Regions from separate parts of the Streptomyces fagopyri genome, predicted to be linked through region 3. Evidence: riboswitches for the same ligand, from Rfam matches in the RefSeq annotation. Region 3 holds a riboswitch; each other region holds the start of a gene.

Region 1 (6,081 bases), 7.0 Mb from region 3:
CTCGATGTGTTCACCGAGGATCTGGAAGCCGCCGCAGATGCCGAGCACGGGCCGGCCCTCGCGGGCCCTGCGCAGGACGGCCTCCGCGAGTCCGCGTTCCCGCAGCCACCGCAGCGCCGCCACCGTCCCCCGGGTCCCGGGCACGATGACGAGGTCGGCGTCGGCGAGTTCCGCGGCCCGGTCCACGAACCGTACGACGACGCCGGGTTCGGCGGCCAGCGCGTCCACGTCCGTGAAGTTGGACATCAGCGGGACCGCGCAGACCGCGACGCGCAGGACGTCCTCGCCGACCGGCCCGGCGACCGCGGACTCCCGTACGGCGCCCCGCAAGGAGACGCGCAGGCCGTCCTCCTCGTCGATCCCGAGGCCGTGCCGGAAGGGCAGCACCCCGTACGTACGGCGTCCGGTGAGGTCCTTGAGCATGTCGAGTCCGGGCTCCAGCAGGGACACATCACCCCGGAACTTGTTGACCAGGAATCCGGCGACGAACTCCTGGTCCTCGCGGGACAGCAGCGCGACCGTCCCGAAGAACGAGGCGAACACACCGCCGCGGTCGATGTCGCCGACGACGAGCACCGGCAGCCGCGCGTTGCGCGCGATCCCCATGTTCACGATGTCGGTCCGCCGCAGGTTGATCTCGGCAGGACTGCCGGCCCCCTCACAGATCACCGCGTCATATGTGCCCCGCAACTCGGCGAGGCAGTCCAGCACGGTGCCCAGGAGCTGTTGCTGCCGGCCGCCGTGGTAGCCGCGGGCGGTCATCTCGCCCACCGGTCTGCCCATGAGCACGACCTGACTGCTCCGGTCGCTGCCCGGCTTCAGCAGCACGGGGTTCATGAGGGCGGTCGGTTCCACGCGGGCGGCCTGCGCCTGCATGGCCTGGGCGCGCCCGATCTCGGCGCCCTCGCGGGTCACGAAGGAGTTCAAGGACATGTTCTGCGCCTTGAAGGGCGCGACCTTGACGCCCTGCCGCACCAGCCACCGGCAGATCCCGGCGGTCACGACGCTCTTGCCGGCGTCGGAGGTGGTTCCGGCGACGAGGAGACCGCCGCTCATGTCGTACGCCCTTTCGTGAGGGGGCCCCTGGCGATCAGCCGCCCGGCCAGCAGTCGTCCCGCGGCACTCGCGCCCAGGGCGAGCCAGCCGACGCGCCGTGACAGCCGTACGGCCCGTTCGATGTCGCCGACGCGCACGGCGCGCCCGCCGTCGTTGAGGACGGGCCGGTGCTCGATCCGGCCGGAGTACGAGAGGGGCCCGCCGAGCCGCACCCCGAGCGATCCGGCGAACGAGGCTTCCACGGGACCGGCGTTGGGGCTCGGGTGCCGGCGGGCGTCGGCGCGCCAGGCGCGCACCGCCCCGCGCGGGTCGTCGCCGGCGACGGTGGCGAGCGCCGCGGTCAGCCGCGCTCCCGGCCAGCCCGCGACGTCGTCGAGCCGCGCGGAAGCCCAGCCGTACCGCAGGTACTTGGCGGATCTGTGCCCGACCATGGCGTCGAGCGTGTTCACGGCGCGGAAGGCGACCAGTCCGGGCACACCGCCGACCGCTCCCCACACCAGGGCGCCCACCACGGCGTCGGAGGTGTTCTCGGCGACCGACTCGACGACGGCCCGCGCGATGCCGTCGCGGTCCAGCGCCTGGGGGTCGCGCCCGCACAGGTGCGGCAGCCGTGCGCGGGCGGCCTCGACGTCACCGGTGCCGAGCGCGGCACCGATCGCCCGCGCCTCACGCCCGAGGGAGGTGCCCCCGACGACGGCCCAAGTGGCGGCGGCGGTCAGGGCGATGGACGCGGTACGGGAACGGCGTGCGCAGCGGCTCGCCAGCGCGGCCAGCGCACCGGCGCCCCCGACGCAGACGCTGGTGTGCAGCGCTCCCCATCCGCGGTGGTCCCGCCACAGCATCCGCTCCACGGCTCCCGCGGCCCGCCCGAACGCGGCGACCGGATGACCCCGGCGGGGGTCGCCGAGCAGCAGGTCGCCGAGGAGGCCGGTGGCGGCGCCGTACGCGAAGACGCGATCGGCACGCACGGGGTCAGCCGGCCGTGGGGTGAAGTGGAACCCTCGTACTCATCAAGACCCGCAACGGGCAGCCGCGCATGGCGATATGTCCTCACTCAGGGTGTCCACGCCCTGGTTCGACGAGACCGGCGGTGAGAGTTCCTGGCTCCCGGGGAGTTCCTTCCCCGGTCACAGTGGCGGGACCGCGCCGGATTCACACCGGCTTCCTCTTCTGTCGCCGTACTTGGCTCCGGCAGTCCACCACGGGTTGCAGGACCCGTCAACTTGCCGTTGACCTGCGAGGGGAGAGTGTGCGAAGGCCCACATGACGAGGGGCGGGGGAGGACGTGCGCGTGGGGTGAGGGACGGCATACGCGTGGGGTGCGGGACGGTGATCCGTCCCGCACCCCACGTGAAGTGAAGCCCGATTCAGGCTGTTTGCCGGAGCGCGGTCACCCGCGCGAGGTCACTTGCCGACGATGAGATAGATCCCGTACGCCACCGCCGCCGCGCACGCGGCGAAGCAGACGTACGCGCCGGTGACCGCGAGAGCGGCCGAACCACCCTGGGCGGACGCGGACTCGCGCTTGGTGAGACCGACGATGCCGAGGGTGAAGAGGCCGACGAGGGCCACGGTGACCACGAGGCTGACTCCGAAGACGGAGCCGAGGGCTGCCCAGTCGATGTTCATGCTGTTCTGTCCTTACACCGTGGCCGGGCGGGTGGGCTCCGCGTCCGGGGACGGGATGGTGGTCTTGAGATCGCCGGACCGGTCTCCGGCGACGGGGCCCGCGGGCGGCGGGACGACCGCGGCCATCGCGGTGGTGACGACACCGGCCGGCTCGGCGGCGACGTCGTTGACGTTGTCGACGGTGACCGGCTGACGCCGGGACAGGGTCCAGATGACGCCGGCGCCGGCGACCAGCAGCGCGCCGGTGAGGACGATGCCCCAGGTGCCCTGCTTGGTCAGGAACTCGGCGGCGGCGCCGGCCAGTCCGGCGGCCGGCAGGGTCAGGCCCCAGGCGACGAACATCCGGGTCGCGGTCGACCAGCGGACGACACCGCCCTTGCGGCCGAGACCCGAGCCCATCACGGCGCCCGAGCAGACCTGGGTGGTGGAGAGGGAGAAGCCGATGTGCGAGGAGGCCAGGATGGCCGTCGCGGCGCTGGTCTGGGCGGCGAAGCCCTGCTGCGGCGCGAGGTCGGTCAGCCCCTTGCCCATCGTGCGGATGATGCGCCAGCCGCCCAGGTAGGTGCCGAGCGCGATGGCGGTACCGGCCGAGACGATGACCCAGGTGGGAGGGTTCGAGCCGGGAGCGATCACGCCTCCGGTGACCAGGGCGAGGGTGATGATGCCCATCGTCTTCTGCGCGTCGTTCGTGCCGTGCGCCAGCGAGACCAGACCGGCCGAGGCGATCTGGCCGGCGCGGTAGCCCTTGGCGGTCGCCCTCTGGTCGGCGCGGTTGCTGATCCGGTACGTCAGCCGGGTGGCCAGCATCGCGGCGAATCCGGCCACGACGGGCGCGGCGACCGCGGGGAGCAGGACCTTGGTGACGACGGTCGAGCCGTTCACCGACGACCAGCCGGCCGACATGACCGCGGCGCCGATCAGACCACCGAACAGCGCGTGGGAGGAACTGGAGGGCAGACCCAGGAGCCAGGTCAGCAGATTCCAGAGGATGGCGCCGACGAGCGCCGCGAAGATCACTTCGGTGCGTATGCCCTCTTCGTTGATGAGTCCGCCGGAGATCGTCTTGGCGACCTCCACGGAGAGGAACGCACCGACGAGATTCAGCACGGCGGACATGGCCACCGCCGTCTTGGGCTTCAGAGCGCCGGTCGAGATGGTCGTCGCCATCGCGTTGGCAGTGTCGTGGAAACCGTTCGTGAAATCGAACACGAGAGCGGTGACGATCACGATTCCGAGGAGGAGCGTGATGTGTTCCATTTACCCAGGCTTCTGTTTGACGTCAGTGGCAGTTGGACCGTAGGCAACCTGAGTGAACGGAAGATGAACTGAGGCGGGCTTAGGGGTGTATCGAACCACGGTTCTCCCCTCCGTTTGTGTCGGCGTGAACGCCCGCGGAGTGGCCCGTGGTTCGAACGAAGGCGGAATATCGGGCTCCGTCAGCCCCTCGCGAGTCTCTTCAGCCGGGCCAGGGATCCGTTGAAGAGATTCTGGTCACCCGGCAGGGCCCCGTTGTTGTCGTACTGCCAGAACGTCCACGTCGACCAGCCGCCCGGCACCGCGCCGATGTCCGATGAGTCGTAGCGGGCCAGCCAGAGAGGGTGGTCCGCGGCGAAGGCGCGGCTGTTCCCGGTGCAGGTGGTCCACCAGTGGGCGGTCGTGTAGATCACCGGGCGGCGGCCCGTCTCCCGTTCGAGCTCGTCGCTGAAGTCCTGGATCCAGTGCACGAGCCCGGTTTTGCTCATGCCGTAACACTTGTGCCTGCTGTACGGGTTGTACTCGATGTCGAGCGCGGGCGGCAGCGTCCGGCCGTCGGCCTGCCAGACGCCTCCGTTGCGTACGAAATACGCGGCCTGCCTGGTTCCGGACGATTTGTTAGGAATTGCGTAGTGGTACGCGCCGCGGAGGATGCCCGCGTCGAACGCCCCGTCGTACTGCTGGTCGAAGTAGGGGTTGCGGTAGGTGTGGGACTCGGTGGCCTTCACGTAGACGAACTGGGCGCCGTTCGCCTTCGCGCTCTGCCAGTCGACGTACTTCTGGTGGGAGGAGACGTCGTGGCCCCTGGGCGCGCCGGCCGCACCTGCCGCACCGGCGGACGAGGTCGGCGCGCCGGTGAGCGCGGTTCCGGTGGCGGCGAGCGCCGCCATGACGGCCGCCGCCGCGAGGGCGCGGACGCGGCGACGGAACGGGCTGTGGCCTCGGGCCGTGTTTCCCCCCGGAATGACGTCGTGCACGGTGGATCCCCCAGAGGTCAGTGGAAGATCATTCAATGCACGTCGATCGTCGGTTCATCACTTTAAAATGCTGATCTGTCCGCATATGCACCCTTGCGGGCGTACGTCTTCCGCCCCGAAGTGCCCTCACCGGCATCCGGTTGACGTCCGTCCTGACAGGATCGCGGGCATGGCGGAGCGGCGGCGGGACGGGCGGGACGCGGGGGAGGGCGCACGCGGTGCGCGGACACGGGAGGTGGCGGACGCGTGGGGCGAACTCGTCGCGACGGCCCGCCGGACGGTGGCCGACGGGCTGGTCGTCGGAACCTCGGGCAACGTCTCGGTGCGGGTCGGTGACACGGTCCTGGTCACGCCGACCGGAGTGCCCTACGACCGGCTCACCCCCGACGACGTGGTCGGGGTGGACCTCGACGGCCGGCAGACCCTCGGTTCTCTCCGTCCGACCAGCGAACTGCCGATGCATCTGGCCGTGTACCGCGCCACCGGCACGCTCGCCGTCGTCCACACCCACGCCGCGCACGCGACGGCGGTGTCCACGCTCGTGACGGAGCTTCCCCTGATCCACTACATGGCGGGCGCCCTCGGTGGGCCTGTCCGTGTCGCCCCATATGCGACATACGGGACGCCCGAGTTGGCCGAGAACGTGCTTCGGGCGCTCACGGACCGCACGGCCTGCCTCCTGCGGAACCACGGCACCCTCGCGCACGGCGGTTCCCTGGACCAGGCGTACGACCGCACCGCCCAGGTGGAGTGGATGTCCCGGGTATGGCTCCTGGCGTCGTCCGTACCGGGACTGTCGCCCGCGCTGCTCTCGCGGGAACAGCTGGCGGAGGCGGGGCAGCGGCTGCGGGGGTACGGCCAGCCCGGCCCGGACGCGGACGGCGGGTCCGGGCCGTGACAGGCGCCGACGGGCCGGACGGCTTCACCGCGGCGGCCGGGCGGGACCCCGCCGCCCTTTCCCGGCGGGACCCCCGTCTCCCGGCAAGCGGGATTCCCGTCCCCCGGCCACGGCGAGACCCCCGTCGTCCCGCCCCGGCGAGCAAGCCGTCGGTCCGCGCGTCCACTGGCCGACAACGGGATACGCCGTGAGACTGAATCCGTGCGTACTGCCAAAGCGACGGCCGCGGCCGTCACCGTAGCCCTGGCGGCGAGCGCGGCCTCCGTG
Region 2 (6,081 bases), 750 kb from region 3:
GACACCGTTCAAGGACCCGCTGCGGATACCTCCCACGCTGCGGCCGCGCGGCAACGGCATCACCGAGATCGATCTCGTCAGCGGACGCGTGCGCCTGCACTCGCAGATGCCGGCCACCCGCCTGTGGACCTACGCGGGCCACTTCCCCGGCCCCACCATCGAGGTGCGCAGCGGGGACAAGGTGCGCGTCGCCTGGAACAACAAGCTGGCGGGCACCACACCCGTGAAGGCCGTTTGGGTGCACCCCGAAGGTCCCGGACCGGGGCTGCTTCCCTACAACCGCCCGGGTTCCGAGGGCGGTTTCTCCCGGCCGGAGGTCGAGGGCCTGACCGCGTGGACGACGGTCCACCTGCACGGCGGTCACCAGAACGCGCTGAGCGACGGGGCGGCCGAGTACGGAGTGACCGCCGGCAACGGGCAGTTGGCCGAGTACGCCAACGACCAGGCGGCGGCGCACCTCTTCTACCACGACCACGCGATGTCCGTGACCTCGTTGAATGTGGCCGCGGGCCTCATCGGCAACTACCTGGTGCGTGACAAGGAAGAGGCCGGACTCGGTCTGCCGCGGGGCGACTACGAGATCCCCCTCGCGATCCAGGACGTCAACTTCGACACGGACGCCAAGGGCCGTCTCACCGGACAGATCCTTGTCAAGCGGATCATCGGCGGGCCGGACGCACCGATGCCGGGCGCGATCCCGCCGGCGCTCGCGTCGCTCGGTCCGTTCACGATGGTCAACGGGGTGGTGTGGCCGCACCTCGACGTGGAGGCCCGCGCGTACCGGCTGCGCCTGGTGAACGTCTCGGGCGCCCGGGTCTACCGCCTGGCCGTCATCGACGAGGAGACCGGCGAGGTCGTACGGGGCGCCATGAAACTGGTCGGCACGGACCTGGGCCTGCTGGGCAGACCGCAGACGATCGACGAGGCGCTGTCGCTGTCGCCCGCGGAACGCGCCGACGTCGTCGTCGACTTCGCCTCCTTCCCCGGAAAGCGGCTCAAGCTCGTCAACACGATCGCCGGGCAGCGTCCCGGTGCGGCGCTGCCCGACTTCATGGTGCCGTTCCCGGAGGTCATGCAGTTCCGCGTCGAGAAGCGGCGGCACGCCGGCTACTCGCTTCCGACAACGTTGTCACCGTCTTTCCGCAAGCTCACGCCGGCCGGCGTACCCGCTGACGCCACCGAGCGCTTCGTCATGCTCGCGTTCGACAAGACCGGTGCCATGCCCCAACTGTGGGAGATGCGCGAGGCGGCGGCCGGCACGGCGCCCGGCGACGGGGTCGTGACGATCGCAATGCCGGGCGGGACAAGGACGTTGCGACGCACAGGCGTCATGTTCGAGGACACCACGACGTTCTTCGCGGCGTCCGGCACCTGGGAGAAGTGGCACTTCGTCAGCGTCGCGCCCGCGGGGGTGCCCATCTATCACCCGATGCACATCCACCTCATGAACTTCCAGGTCATCGACCGCCGTACGGTGGACGGTTCGGGCATGGACTTCGCCACCGGACGGACGACGAAGCCGATCACCCTCGGCGCGCCCGTGCCCGTCGCGCCGGAGGAGTCCGGCTGGAAGGACACCATCACCGTCAACGCCAACACCCTCGTCACCGTGGCCGGACGTCTGGCGGAGCAGACCGGCAAGGTGATGTACCACTGCCACATCCTGGACCACGAGGACGAGGGCATGATGCGGCCCTTCGTGATCATGCCGTCGGCCGTTCATGGAATCCATGACATGTTGATGGGGATGAACGGCGCCATGGGGATGAACCAGAAGGCGGGCGGGCACGCCGGGATGAAGATGTAGACCGGGTTCACACGCCCGCGCCGGATGGGCGGCTCGTCCCGGCCGAAGGGCCGGGGCCGGGCTGCCCGTACGGTGAGCTGACCTCGCCGGTGTCCGGATGCCGGGTGTCAGACGTCGTGTATTCCGTGACCCGGGGTGCCGCGTGGAGCCGGCCCCCGTCCGGGGGGCGGTGCGGTGGCCATGGCCGGAGGGGACATCGTCGCCGACGGTCCCACCCACGTCGTCGTGGCCTCACCGGCCTTCGCCGTCCGGCGGTCCCGGCCCTGGACCGCGGCGACCCGCGCGCACCTCACCTCCGTGGCGTGGCCGAGCGGTTCGTGACCGGCACCGGCTGCTCGGTGGCGGGCCGGGCGTGGCAACCGCACGGGGGTGCGGCTACCTGGAGGAGTGGTGAGCGAACATGGTGTCGAGAAGATCGTCCGGGACCTCCGTGTCCACCAGATCCTGGAAGGAACCAACGAGATCATGCGTGTTGTCGTCGCCCACGGCCTGACGGAGGCGTTCGGATGACCGGCGCCCATGACGCCGGGGCGGTCACCGGCGCCGACGACTCCGTGCTCCTGCGCACCGAGGGGCGTGCCGCGTACCTCACCCTCAACCGCCCCCGGGCGCTCAACGCGCTCACCCATGCCATGGTCCGCCGTATCGACGCCGCGCTGACGGTGTGGGAACACGACCCGGCCGTGGAGACCGTCGTCGTGACCGGCGCGGGGGAGCGGGGCCTGTGCGCGGGCGGCGACATCCGCGCGATCCATGACGACGCCAAGAACGGGGACGGCACGGCGTCGGCGGCCTTCTGGCGCGACGAGTACCGGCTCAACGCCCGTATCGCCCGCTACCCGAAGCCGTATGTCGCCGTGATGGACGGCATCGTGATGGGCGGCGGCGTCGGCGTCTCGGCCCACGGCAGCGTACGGATCGCCGGTGAGCGTTCCCGCATCGCGATGCCCGAGACGGGTATCGGCTTCGTCCCGGACGTGGGCGGCACCTACCTCCTCGCCCTCGCGCCCGGCCAACTCGGCACGCACCTCGCGCTGACGGGAACCGCGGTGGGCGCGGGCGACGCCCAGCTGTGCGGGCTGTCCGACCACTACGTGCCGTCCGGGTCCCTGCCACGCCTGGTCCAGGACCTCGCTCACGCACCGGTACGGGAGGTGCTGGGCCGACATGTCAGGCCCGCGCCGCCCGGAGAGCTCGCGGAAGCACGGGGATGGATCGACGCCTGTTACTCCGCCGCCACCGTCGAGGAGATCATCGGCCGCCTGCTGGACCACGGGGACAGTGGTGCCAAGCAGGCCGCGGAGACCCTGCTCGCCAAGTCGCCCACCGCGCTCAAGGTCACCCTCGCCGCGATGCGTGCGGCCCGCGGGCTCGGCTCACTGGAGAAGGTCCTGGACCAGGAGTACCGCGTCTCCTGCGCGGCGCTCACCGAACCGGACCTCGTGGAGGGCATCCGGGCCCAGGTCATCGACAAGGACCGCGACCCGCGCTGGTCACCACCGACGCTCGCCGAGGTCACCGACGCGGACGTCGCACGCTTCTTCACCCCGCTCGGCGAGCGCGAACTCGGCCTCGCCGCATCCGACATCACCCCCGAGGCTCCCTGGTGAGCGCCGTCGCGGTCGGTGGGATCGGGCACATGGGCGCAGCCACGGCCGCCAACCCGGTCATGACGGCCGATCGGATACGCGGCCGCGTCCAAGTCGTCCTCTCCCCGCGGGTGCCGGCCGCCCTCCACGTCCTCGACGCCCTGGAACTCGGCGACTTGAACGAGGTCGTCGCGGCCATCGACGAGAAGGAGCGCACGAGCGCCCCCGGCGACGAGGCGCGGGCCCGCTTCATCCACCGCTGACCCACAGGTCACGGCCGCCCGCCCTGCCCGGCGAGATGAAGATCACGACGGCTGGGACGGTCTTGGCCATGAACCCGACACGCGGTACGGTCAGTGCGATATCGACGACGGCATGGCGGAAGCCGGTGGAAATCCGGCACGGTCGCGCCACTGTGAACGAGACCCCCTCCTCGGGGGGTCTCTCAAGTCAGACCCGCAGCTGTCGTCCTGTGCACCACCGAGATGGGACGCGAACTCCCGAGGAGGTCCTGCCATGGCGCAGACCGTCGCTCCGCCGACAGCCACCCCGATCCCCGCCAAGCTGCCGATCGGCACGATCGTCCCCTGGGCGGTCTTCTTCGGCATCCTGATGCTGGTCCTGCTCTATTTCGTCGGTGCCGAGCAGGGCGCCACCGCCGTCGTCTCCGGCGAGGACGTCCACGAGTGGGTGCACGATGCCCGCCACCTCCTCGGCTTCCCCTGCCACTGACGAGGGGCACCGCGCACCCATGAACTCCGCAACTGTCAGAAATCTTCTCGTGCGGGGCATGCTCGCCGGTCTCGCCGCCGGTGTGCTGGCCCTCGTCGTCGCCTACTTCCTGGGCGAGCCCAGTGTCGACGACGCCATCGGATTCGAAGAGGCCCACGCCCCGGCACACGGGCACGAGGTCGAGATCGTCAGCCGTAGCCTTCAGTCCACCGGCGGCCTCGCCACCGGCGTGCTGATCTACGGCGTGGCCTTCGGCGGAATCGCCGCCCTCGCGTACTGCTTCGCGCTCGGCCGGGTCGGCCGCTTCAGCCCGCGCGCGACCGCGCTGCTGCTGTCCGGCTGCGCCCTGCTCGCGGTCTACGTCGTGCCGTTCCTGAAGTACCCGGCCAACCCGCCGTCCGTCGGCGATCCCGACACCATCGGCAAGCGCACGACGCTGTACTTCCTGATGATGGTGCTCAGTGTGCTTCTCGCGATCGCCGCCGTGATCATCGGCAAGCGGCTCGCACCCCGTTGGGGCACCTGGTACGGGACCGTCGCCGCGGTCGTCTTCTTCGCTCTCGTGATCGGAATCGCCTACGAGTTCCTTCCGGTCATCAACGAGGTCCCCAAGGACTTCCCGGCCACGTTGCTGTGGCGATTCCGTACCTCGGCCCTCGCCATCCAGCTCACCCTGTGGACCGGATTCGGTCTGGTCTTCGGTGAGTTGGCGCAGCGACTGCTGGCGCCGCGACCGGCGGCGGCCGTGGCGGCGGGAGCGACTCCCGTAACGAACTGACGCGTTCCCGCAGAGGTGACGCACCGAGAAGACGGCTGAGACACCGGTCGTCGATCACACGCAGAGGGCCCACCGGAACCGTCCGGGGGCCCTCTGCGTGTTCTCCCGGAATCCACGGCTCGGGAGACTGGCGGACGGCTCGGACGCCTTCCCGGTGGCGTGCGGGCGACGACGGCGACAGCGAGGGAGGAGGGGCGGCGATCCCGGGCGACCGGACGGCCACAACGGCGGTCGGCGCACTCGGTGGGCGCGAGATGGCGGCGCCTGCTCCTGAGGGCCGACGAGCGGCCCGTGTCGGCATCAGGCGGCCGGCGACCTGACGGGCGACGTCCGTCCCGCCTTCACGCCGGGCCCGTTCCCCGCTGTCTCAACGGCGCGGCAGCCGGGTCCACTTGAGATGCCGGCCGAAGGGTCGAGTACGTCCGGCAGGAGGTCTTCCGGCCGGTACGGCGGGACCACGCATCGGACGGCGTTCCTTGACGCGAACGCTGCCTGTCGCGGGGCCCCTGCCCCACTACGCCACGGTGTCCCGCACACTGCACCGCTCGCACCGACCGCGCCCCGGCCGGCTGCCCTTCCGCGGGGCGGCCCACCTCGCGCCGCTGGACCACGGCGACGGACTCGACCGTCGGTCGGCGGCAACCTGTCCGAACGGTCCACCGCGACCGGCTTCCCCGTCTCCCGGGCAGGTCGCGTCCGTTCTCCGTGGAGCGTCCGGGGCAGCCTCGGCCGCGGACGGAACGGCTGTCCGCAGCGGGGAGCGCCCCCGCTCCACCGTCGACCGAGGACCGACGAGAGCGACGGTACGTTCATTCCGCACCCGGGGGTCGGCCGTGCGCCGTGAGGACACGCCACAGAGGCCGCCGGCGTCCAAGTGGCCGCAATCACCGAACAGTTCAGGGGCCGCCGAGCACCACGGTCCGAGTGGAGTGGCGACGGAACGGGGCGGGCCCGTTGGTGCTGCCGGCCGGGCCGAGGAGAGTGGCGGGCGTGTGGGTCGGGGGCCGAGGCCCGTCGGCCGTACAGATGTCCACGCCGCGGGTGCGGTCGCCGGTCATCCCCTGTCCCATGGTCTCTCCCCAGGATCATGTGGCAACGAGGTGTGGAACGTGCAGGCCGAGGCTTCACGACGTACTGGTGTCCGACGCGGATCGTGGTCGCGTGATCACGGATCA
Region 3 (6,081 bases):
CCCGTCACGACCGCCACCGAATTCCTGATGTCCATGATTTCCTCATCCCTGAACGGCTGAATAGGTACACAGGCGGCTGGGTGCGGAGAAGCAACTCAGGAGCAGCTGACTCGCATGACGCACGGCACGCCACGAGCACGCGGAAGGTTCGCGACCACGAAGAGGTCTGCCCGATCGCCCGCGCTCCGGAGATCGTCGGGGAGCGCTGGACCATGATGGTCCTCCGCTAGGCGGCGCTACACAGCGTGACACGCTTCGCGGCTTCCGTGACAACCTCAACCTCGGCGTCGCTCCGGACGTCCTCACGTTGCGCCTGACCACCCTCGTGGAGGGGGCGTCACGAAGAAGCGGCCCTACGGGGAGCCCGGTGCGCGCACACGTTTCAGTTACCGTCCGGAGCCGGCGGGTGACCAACCGCGCCTGCCGCCGGCCGCCCTCCAACAGCGGGGCGACGAGAACAGGCCGCCCTCGACCGGTCCCAGCGGTCCCGGCATCCTGCGACGTTCCGCTGAAGGCGACCGTTTGCCCGTGCGTGTGGCCTGCGTCGACGACACTGACACCGTCATCCCAGCAGGCAGGGTGAGCTTCCCGGCGACGGCTGCCCACTCTGCGCACACGCCAGAGGAAACAAGGTCGGCGCGCCCAAGACCTGATCATCCAGCCTCGGGTGGTCGCGCTCAGAGCCCTGAGGGAGACGGCCCGGTCCACCCCTCCAACCTACGATGACCGACGTCGTGGTGCTCGCGGGGCACTTCGGGGAGCAGGCCGGGTCCGGGCTCCTGGGCTGGTGGAGCTCGGGTGTCGTGGAGGTTGGTGATGTCCCGCCCGCTGTGAGGTGAGCGATCAGCTTCGGGCTGGTGACTTCTCCAGCCCGACCGCGGGAACAACGGGACGCTGCGACACGGCCCGCCACAAAACGACGGCGCAACGCCCGCGGTCCGGCTCACCGCGAGGAGGGACTGCGCAGGCGCACCCCCTGACCCCCACCCTGCGCGGGGCGCACCGCCCCCGAGGAGCGGTGCGCGACGACGGCCCCGCGGAGACCACCGGAGCCACCGGAGCCACCGGAGCCACCGGCCGATGTGCTCATCAATCGATGGGGTCACGAGCCGGTGCGCTCAGGTGCGACGGCCGCCACCGGTACCACCACAGCCTCCCGTCACGCGACCGCTCCGGCACCGACGACCGCCGCGTGGCTCCTCCACGACGACCCACCCTCCCCGAGGACCGCATCTCACCCACCCGGCTCCGGAGCCCCTCCGGGATGGCATATAGTTGCGCGACACATGCAACTGGTTGGTGACGTCAAGAGAGGTACACACGTGGGCAATCCGCCCCCGGAGGGGGATCACAGCACGTCACCTGGAGAGTCCGAGGGCCCTGAGTCCATCCGGCAACTCTCCGAGGGCGTCGACCGCCTCATGCGGATGTTCATCCGCACCCGCGCGCAGCTACTGGACCGGGCTCGCGACGACATCGACTGGTCGGTCCAGATCTTGATGAGCGTGCTGGTGAAACACGGGCCCATGCGCGTCAAGAAGCTGGCGGAGTTGGTCGACTCCGACCCCTCCACCGTGAGCCGTCATGTGGCGCAACTCGTACGTGACGGCTTCCTCGAAAAACGCTCGGACGCCGATGACGGCCGCGCCTGCCAGCTGGTGGCCACCGACAAGGCCCGGCGCTCCGTCGCCGACCGGACACGGTCGCGCGACGCGCACTTCGAGGAAATGCTCCACGCATGGGACAACCATGATCGCGAGAAGCTGGCCGCACTGCTGGTGCGCTTCATCGACGACTTCGAAACGTACAAAACCGCGCTCGCGGCCCAGGACTGGAAGGGCTTCCGTCCGCCGGTGAGCCAGGAGGAGACCACCGCATGAGTTCCACCAGTGCCGCGTCCGCCGAGATCGGCCCGGCCGGTACGGGGGAAGCGCCGAGAACCGGCTACACCCACCAGCAGATCATGGTGATCCTGTCCGGACTTCTGCTCGGGATGTTCCTGGCGGCTCTGGACCAGACCGTCGTCTCGACCGCGATCTACAAGATCGGTGAAAGCCTCAACGGGCTGACCGCGCAGGCATGGGTGACCACCGCGTTCCTCATCACCTCGACGATCGCCACCCCGATGTACGGCAAACTGTCCGACCAGTACGGACGCAAACCCTTCTTCCTCTTCGCCATCGCGGTGTTCATCACCGGCTCGGCGCTCTGCACACTCTCCACCTCGATGTACATGCTGGCCGCGTTCCGCGCCTTCCAGGGCATAGGCGCCGGCGGCCTGTTCTCCCTCGCCTTCGCGATCATCGGCGACATCATCCCGCCGCGCGAACGGGCGAAGTACCAGGGCTACTTCATGGCCGTCTTCGGCACGTCCAGCGTGCTCGGCCCGGTCGTCGGCGGCGCGCTGGCCGGTCAGAACACGCTGCTCGGCATCGACGGCTGGCGCTGGATCTTCCTCATCAACGTCCCGATCGGCATCGTGGCGCTGATCGTGGTGGCCAAGGTCCTCCACCTGGAGCACAATCGGCGCGAGCACCGCATCGACTTCGCGGGCGCGATCTCGCTCATGGTCGCGCTCGTACCCCTGCTGATCGTCGCGGAACAGGGCAGGACGTGGGGCTGGGGTTCCACCTCCTCGCTCGTCTGCTACGTCATCGGTGCCCTCGGCATCGTCAGCTTCCTGTTCGCCGAGCACCGCGCCGGAGATGACGCGCTGCTGCCGATGCGGCTCTTCCGTAACGGTGTGTTCGCCGTCGGGGCCGCCCAGTCGACGATCATCGGTATCGGTATGTTCGGCGGGATCACCCTGCTGCCGCTCTACCTCCAGCTCGTCAAGGGCAACTCCCCGACCAAGGCGGGTCTGCTGACCCTCCCGCTGGTGCTGGGCATCATGGCGCTGTCCGTCGTCGCGGGCCAGATCACCTCTCGCACCGGCCGGTACAAGATCTTCCCGATCATCGGCGGCGGACTGCTCGTCATCGGCATGCTCATGCTCTGGCGGCTGACGGCCGACAGCGGCCTCCTCTACGCCGACATCTCGATGTTCGTGGTCGGCGCCGGTCTGGGTCTGAACATGCAGACCATCGTGCTGGCCATGCAGAACGCCGTACCGCCGCGCGACATCGGCGTCGCCACCTCGTCGACCACGTTCTTCCGGCAGATGGGCGGCACGGCGGGTGTCGCCGTGTTCCTGTCGATCGTCTACTCCGTGGTGGGCGACAAGATCAGCGACGCCTTCTCCGACGCACGCGGCACAGCCGCCTTCCAGGCCGCGGCCCAGGCCCACCCCGACCAGCTCAAGACGCTGACATCCGCGTCCTCCGGTTCCGTCGGCACGCTCAACGACACGTCGTTCCTCAGCCACCTCGACCCCGTCCTCGCCCACCCCTTCAAGGTCGGCTTCACGAACGCGGTCACGGTGGCGTTCCTGGTCGGCGCAGTGGTGCTGGTGGTCGCCTTCGTGCTGGCCTTCTTCATCAAGGAGGTGCCGCTGCGCACCACGGCCGCGGCCTTCACCAAGGACCCGGCCGAGAGCGAGGCGAAGTAGGAAGACCGCATGCAGACCGAACGCCGTGGGAGGACCGCCATACCTTCCCACGGCGTTCAGCGCTCTCTCCGGGACCCACTCACCTTCCGACGCCATCCCCGCGTAGCAGGTACCGGCTCCAGGCCGCACCACCCGGCATTGGTCTCGCTGTCACGTGGTGTGGTGCGGTCCGACGCGCGAGCGCCCTGATCACCGGTGGCTGAAGTCCGGCGGCCGTTTGTCGATGAAGGCCTCCATCCCTTCCTTCTGGTCGGCGGTCGCGAACACGGCGTGGAACAGACGGCGTTCGAAGCGCACACCTTCGGCGAGCGTGGTCTCGAAGGCCCGGCCGACGGCGTCCTTGGCCATCATCGCCACCGGCAGCGACATGCCTCCGACGGTCTCCGCGACGGCGAGGACCTCCCCCAGCAGTTCCTGGGCCGGCACGACGCAGGAGACGAGTCCGGCGCGCTCGGCCTCGGTCGCGTCCCTCGTGCGCCCGGTCAGGCACAGCTCCATGGCCTTGGCCTTGCCGACCGCCCGGGTGAGTCGCTGTGAGCCGCCGATGCCGGGGATCACGTCGAGCTTGATCTCCGGCTGGCCGAAGACGGCGGTGTCGGCGGCGAGCAGGATGTCGCAGAGCATCGCCGGCTCGCAGCCCCCTCCCAGGGCGTACCCGGCGACGGCCGCGATGGTGGGGGTACGCAGCTGTGCGAGTCGGTCCCAGGCGGTGAACCAGTCGCTGAGGTACATGTCCATGTACTGCTGCGGCTGCATCCTGTACCTCGCCCGTAGGGGTCGTAGACGTCTGCGTACGTTCCCGATGTTCCGGGGGTGTGCTTGCCGCCGATGAAGTGGTTCAACTCGCGTACCGGGGCGTGGTCGTGTTCACGGACCATGAGTGCCTGCTCTCGTCAGGTGGGATCCGGGGATGGCGCGTCGCTCATCGGCACGCACGGGCAGCGCCCTGTACGCGCGAGAGAACGCGGGACGACGTATGACGCGAAGAGACGTTCAGAAAGCTCTGATCGCGTACGCCAGCACGGAAGCGGCTCGACGCCTGGTGCGCGACGCCGGCACAACAGGCATCGGTACGGACACCGTGTCCGTTGCGCGTGCGGGAAGTTCAGCACGCGAAGACGGTCCGGGCCTGCGGGTCGGGTCATGGGCGCACACTGGTGCCCTGCGTGTCTGCTCCATCCTCGTGGAAAACACGGAACAAACCGCGGCCGGTATCCTGACTCCCGGATCAACGCGTGCCGTCCACCTTCCCGGCATCCTGCTCTTCGGTGGCGTCCTGCTCGACGACGTACTCCCCGGTCACAGTGGCGGGACCGTGCCGGATTCACACCGGCTTCCCTGCACCGCGGGTCTTGCCCACGAGGACATGGTTGGACGCCCTAGTAAATCCACTACGACACGCGGCTGATTTGGCGAACGTGGTCAGTGGGACTCGGATTCGGCGCGCTTCGACGCGGTGAACCGCACAGGTGCTTGGAAGCGAGCGCGTCGGGCGGCACGTCGGAATGTGGTGAGCACGGCTGGGCCGGCCAGCAGGATGCACACGAAGTTGGTGACCGCGCGTCCGGTGTCCCAGCCCAGTGAGGTGGCGAGGTCGAAGGCGATGTAGCGGTGCCATTGCTCGGTGAAGGGCAGGCCGGGGAGGTAGGCGATGGAGCTGTTCGGGTCGAGGGAGAACGGCCAGAACGACAGGTTGAGCAGGAACCCGAAGAGATAGCCGGAGACCGATCCGTAGACGGCCAGCAGGAGCACCTCCCGCCGACCGGACGCCCTGGGCAGGAATCCGGCGAGCATGCCCACGAAGGCACAGCCGAACATCTGGTACGGCATCCACGGCCCGACCCCGCCGGTGATGAGCGCGGAGGCGAACAGGGAGGTGCAGCCGAGGGTGAACCCGAAGCCGGGCCCATAGACACGGCCGGCCAGGACCAGCACGAAGAAGACCGTCTCGATGCCGGCGGTTCCGGCGCCCAGTGGCCGCAGGGCCGCGTTGACGGCCGACAGCACCCCGAGCATGGCCAGTGCTTTGGAGTTGATGCCGCCCTCGGCGATCTCGGAGAGCACCACGCACAGCACGAGCACCAGCAGCACGCCGAAGATCAGCGGAGGAGCGTAGTTGGAGCCGAACTTTCCCGGCGCCACGACGAACGGCCAGAAGAACGCGACCGCCCCGAGGAACGCGGCCAGGGCGATGACGACGCCGGCCCGTGGGGTGAGACGGATGGCGGAGGCGAACGGGGAGGTCATGCTCCCGCCTTCGTGTCGTCGGTGTCGTCGAGCGCCGCGGTGAACTGCTCGACCGTCAGATAGGGCAGCGGTGAGAGGATCTTCGCTGTTTGCGGGGCGAAGACCGGGGAGGCGACGATGACTTCCGCGGTCGGCCCGTCGGCCACGATGTCCCCCTCGGCCATGACCACGACCCGGTCCGCGGCGCGGGCGGCGAACTCGACGTCGTGGGTGGAGATCACGACGGCCCGCCCCTCGGACGCCAGCGCGTTCACGATGCCGATGAGCTGGGTCTTCGCGCGGTAGTC

The links. Region 3 has a riboswitch for cobalamin ahead of GFH48_RS00035 (enoyl-CoA hydratase-related protein). Riboswitches for the same ligand answer to the same signal wherever they lie in the genome.
Region 1: it holds a riboswitch for cobalamin, as region 3 does, so the genes downstream of both, GFH48_RS30460 (cobalamin biosynthesis protein) here and GFH48_RS00035 (enoyl-CoA hydratase-related protein) in region 3, are expected to answer to the same signal.
Region 2: it holds a riboswitch for cobalamin, as region 3 does, so the genes downstream of both, GFH48_RS03200 (CbtB domain-containing protein) here and GFH48_RS00035 (enoyl-CoA hydratase-related protein) in region 3, are expected to answer to the same signal.

The regions. Positions count from the first base shown of each region.
Region 1 is NZ_CP045643.1:7,053,230-7,059,310, forward strand. Features, by position in the region: gene GFH48_RS30455 (cobyric acid synthase) at 1-1,056, opposite strand, end outside; gene GFH48_RS30460 (cobalamin biosynthesis protein) at 1,053-2,024, opposite strand; cobalamin riboswitch at 2,132-2,272, opposite strand; gene GFH48_RS30465 (hypothetical protein) at 2,461-2,685, opposite strand; gene GFH48_RS30470 (inorganic phosphate transporter) at 2,698-3,942, opposite strand; gene GFH48_RS30475 (lysozyme) at 4,122-4,829, opposite strand; gene GFH48_RS30480 (class II aldolase/adducin family protein) at 5,086-5,814, shown strand; gene GFH48_RS30485 (alpha/beta hydrolase family protein) at 6,016-6,081, shown strand, end outside.
Region 2 is NZ_CP045643.1:757,793-763,873, reverse strand. Features, by position in the region: gene GFH48_RS03220 (multicopper oxidase family protein) at 1-1,807, shown strand, start outside; gene GFH48_RS38965 (hypothetical protein) at 1,988-2,128, shown strand; partial or broken gene GFH48_RS38960 (acyl-CoA dehydrogenase family protein) at 2,059-2,317, shown strand; gene GFH48_RS03210 (enoyl-CoA hydratase/isomerase family protein) at 2,314-3,417, shown strand; gene GFH48_RS03205 (hypothetical protein) at 3,447-3,659, shown strand; cobalamin riboswitch at 3,733-3,877, shown strand; gene GFH48_RS03200 (CbtB domain-containing protein) at 3,913-4,128, shown strand; gene GFH48_RS03195 (CbtA family protein) at 4,148-4,906, shown strand.
Region 3 is NZ_CP045643.1:4,474-10,554, forward strand. Features, by position in the region: gene GFH48_RS00020 (SDR family oxidoreductase) at 1-35, opposite strand, end outside; gene GFH48_RS00025 (MarR family winged helix-turn-helix transcriptional regulator) at 1,428-1,880, shown strand; gene GFH48_RS00030 (MDR family MFS transporter) at 1,877-3,547, shown strand; partial or broken gene GFH48_RS00035 (enoyl-CoA hydratase-related protein) at 3,737-4,303, opposite strand; cobalamin riboswitch at 4,737-4,910, opposite strand; gene GFH48_RS00040 (ECF transporter S component) at 4,970-5,794, opposite strand; gene GFH48_RS00045 (ABC transporter ATP-binding protein) at 5,791-6,081, opposite strand, start outside.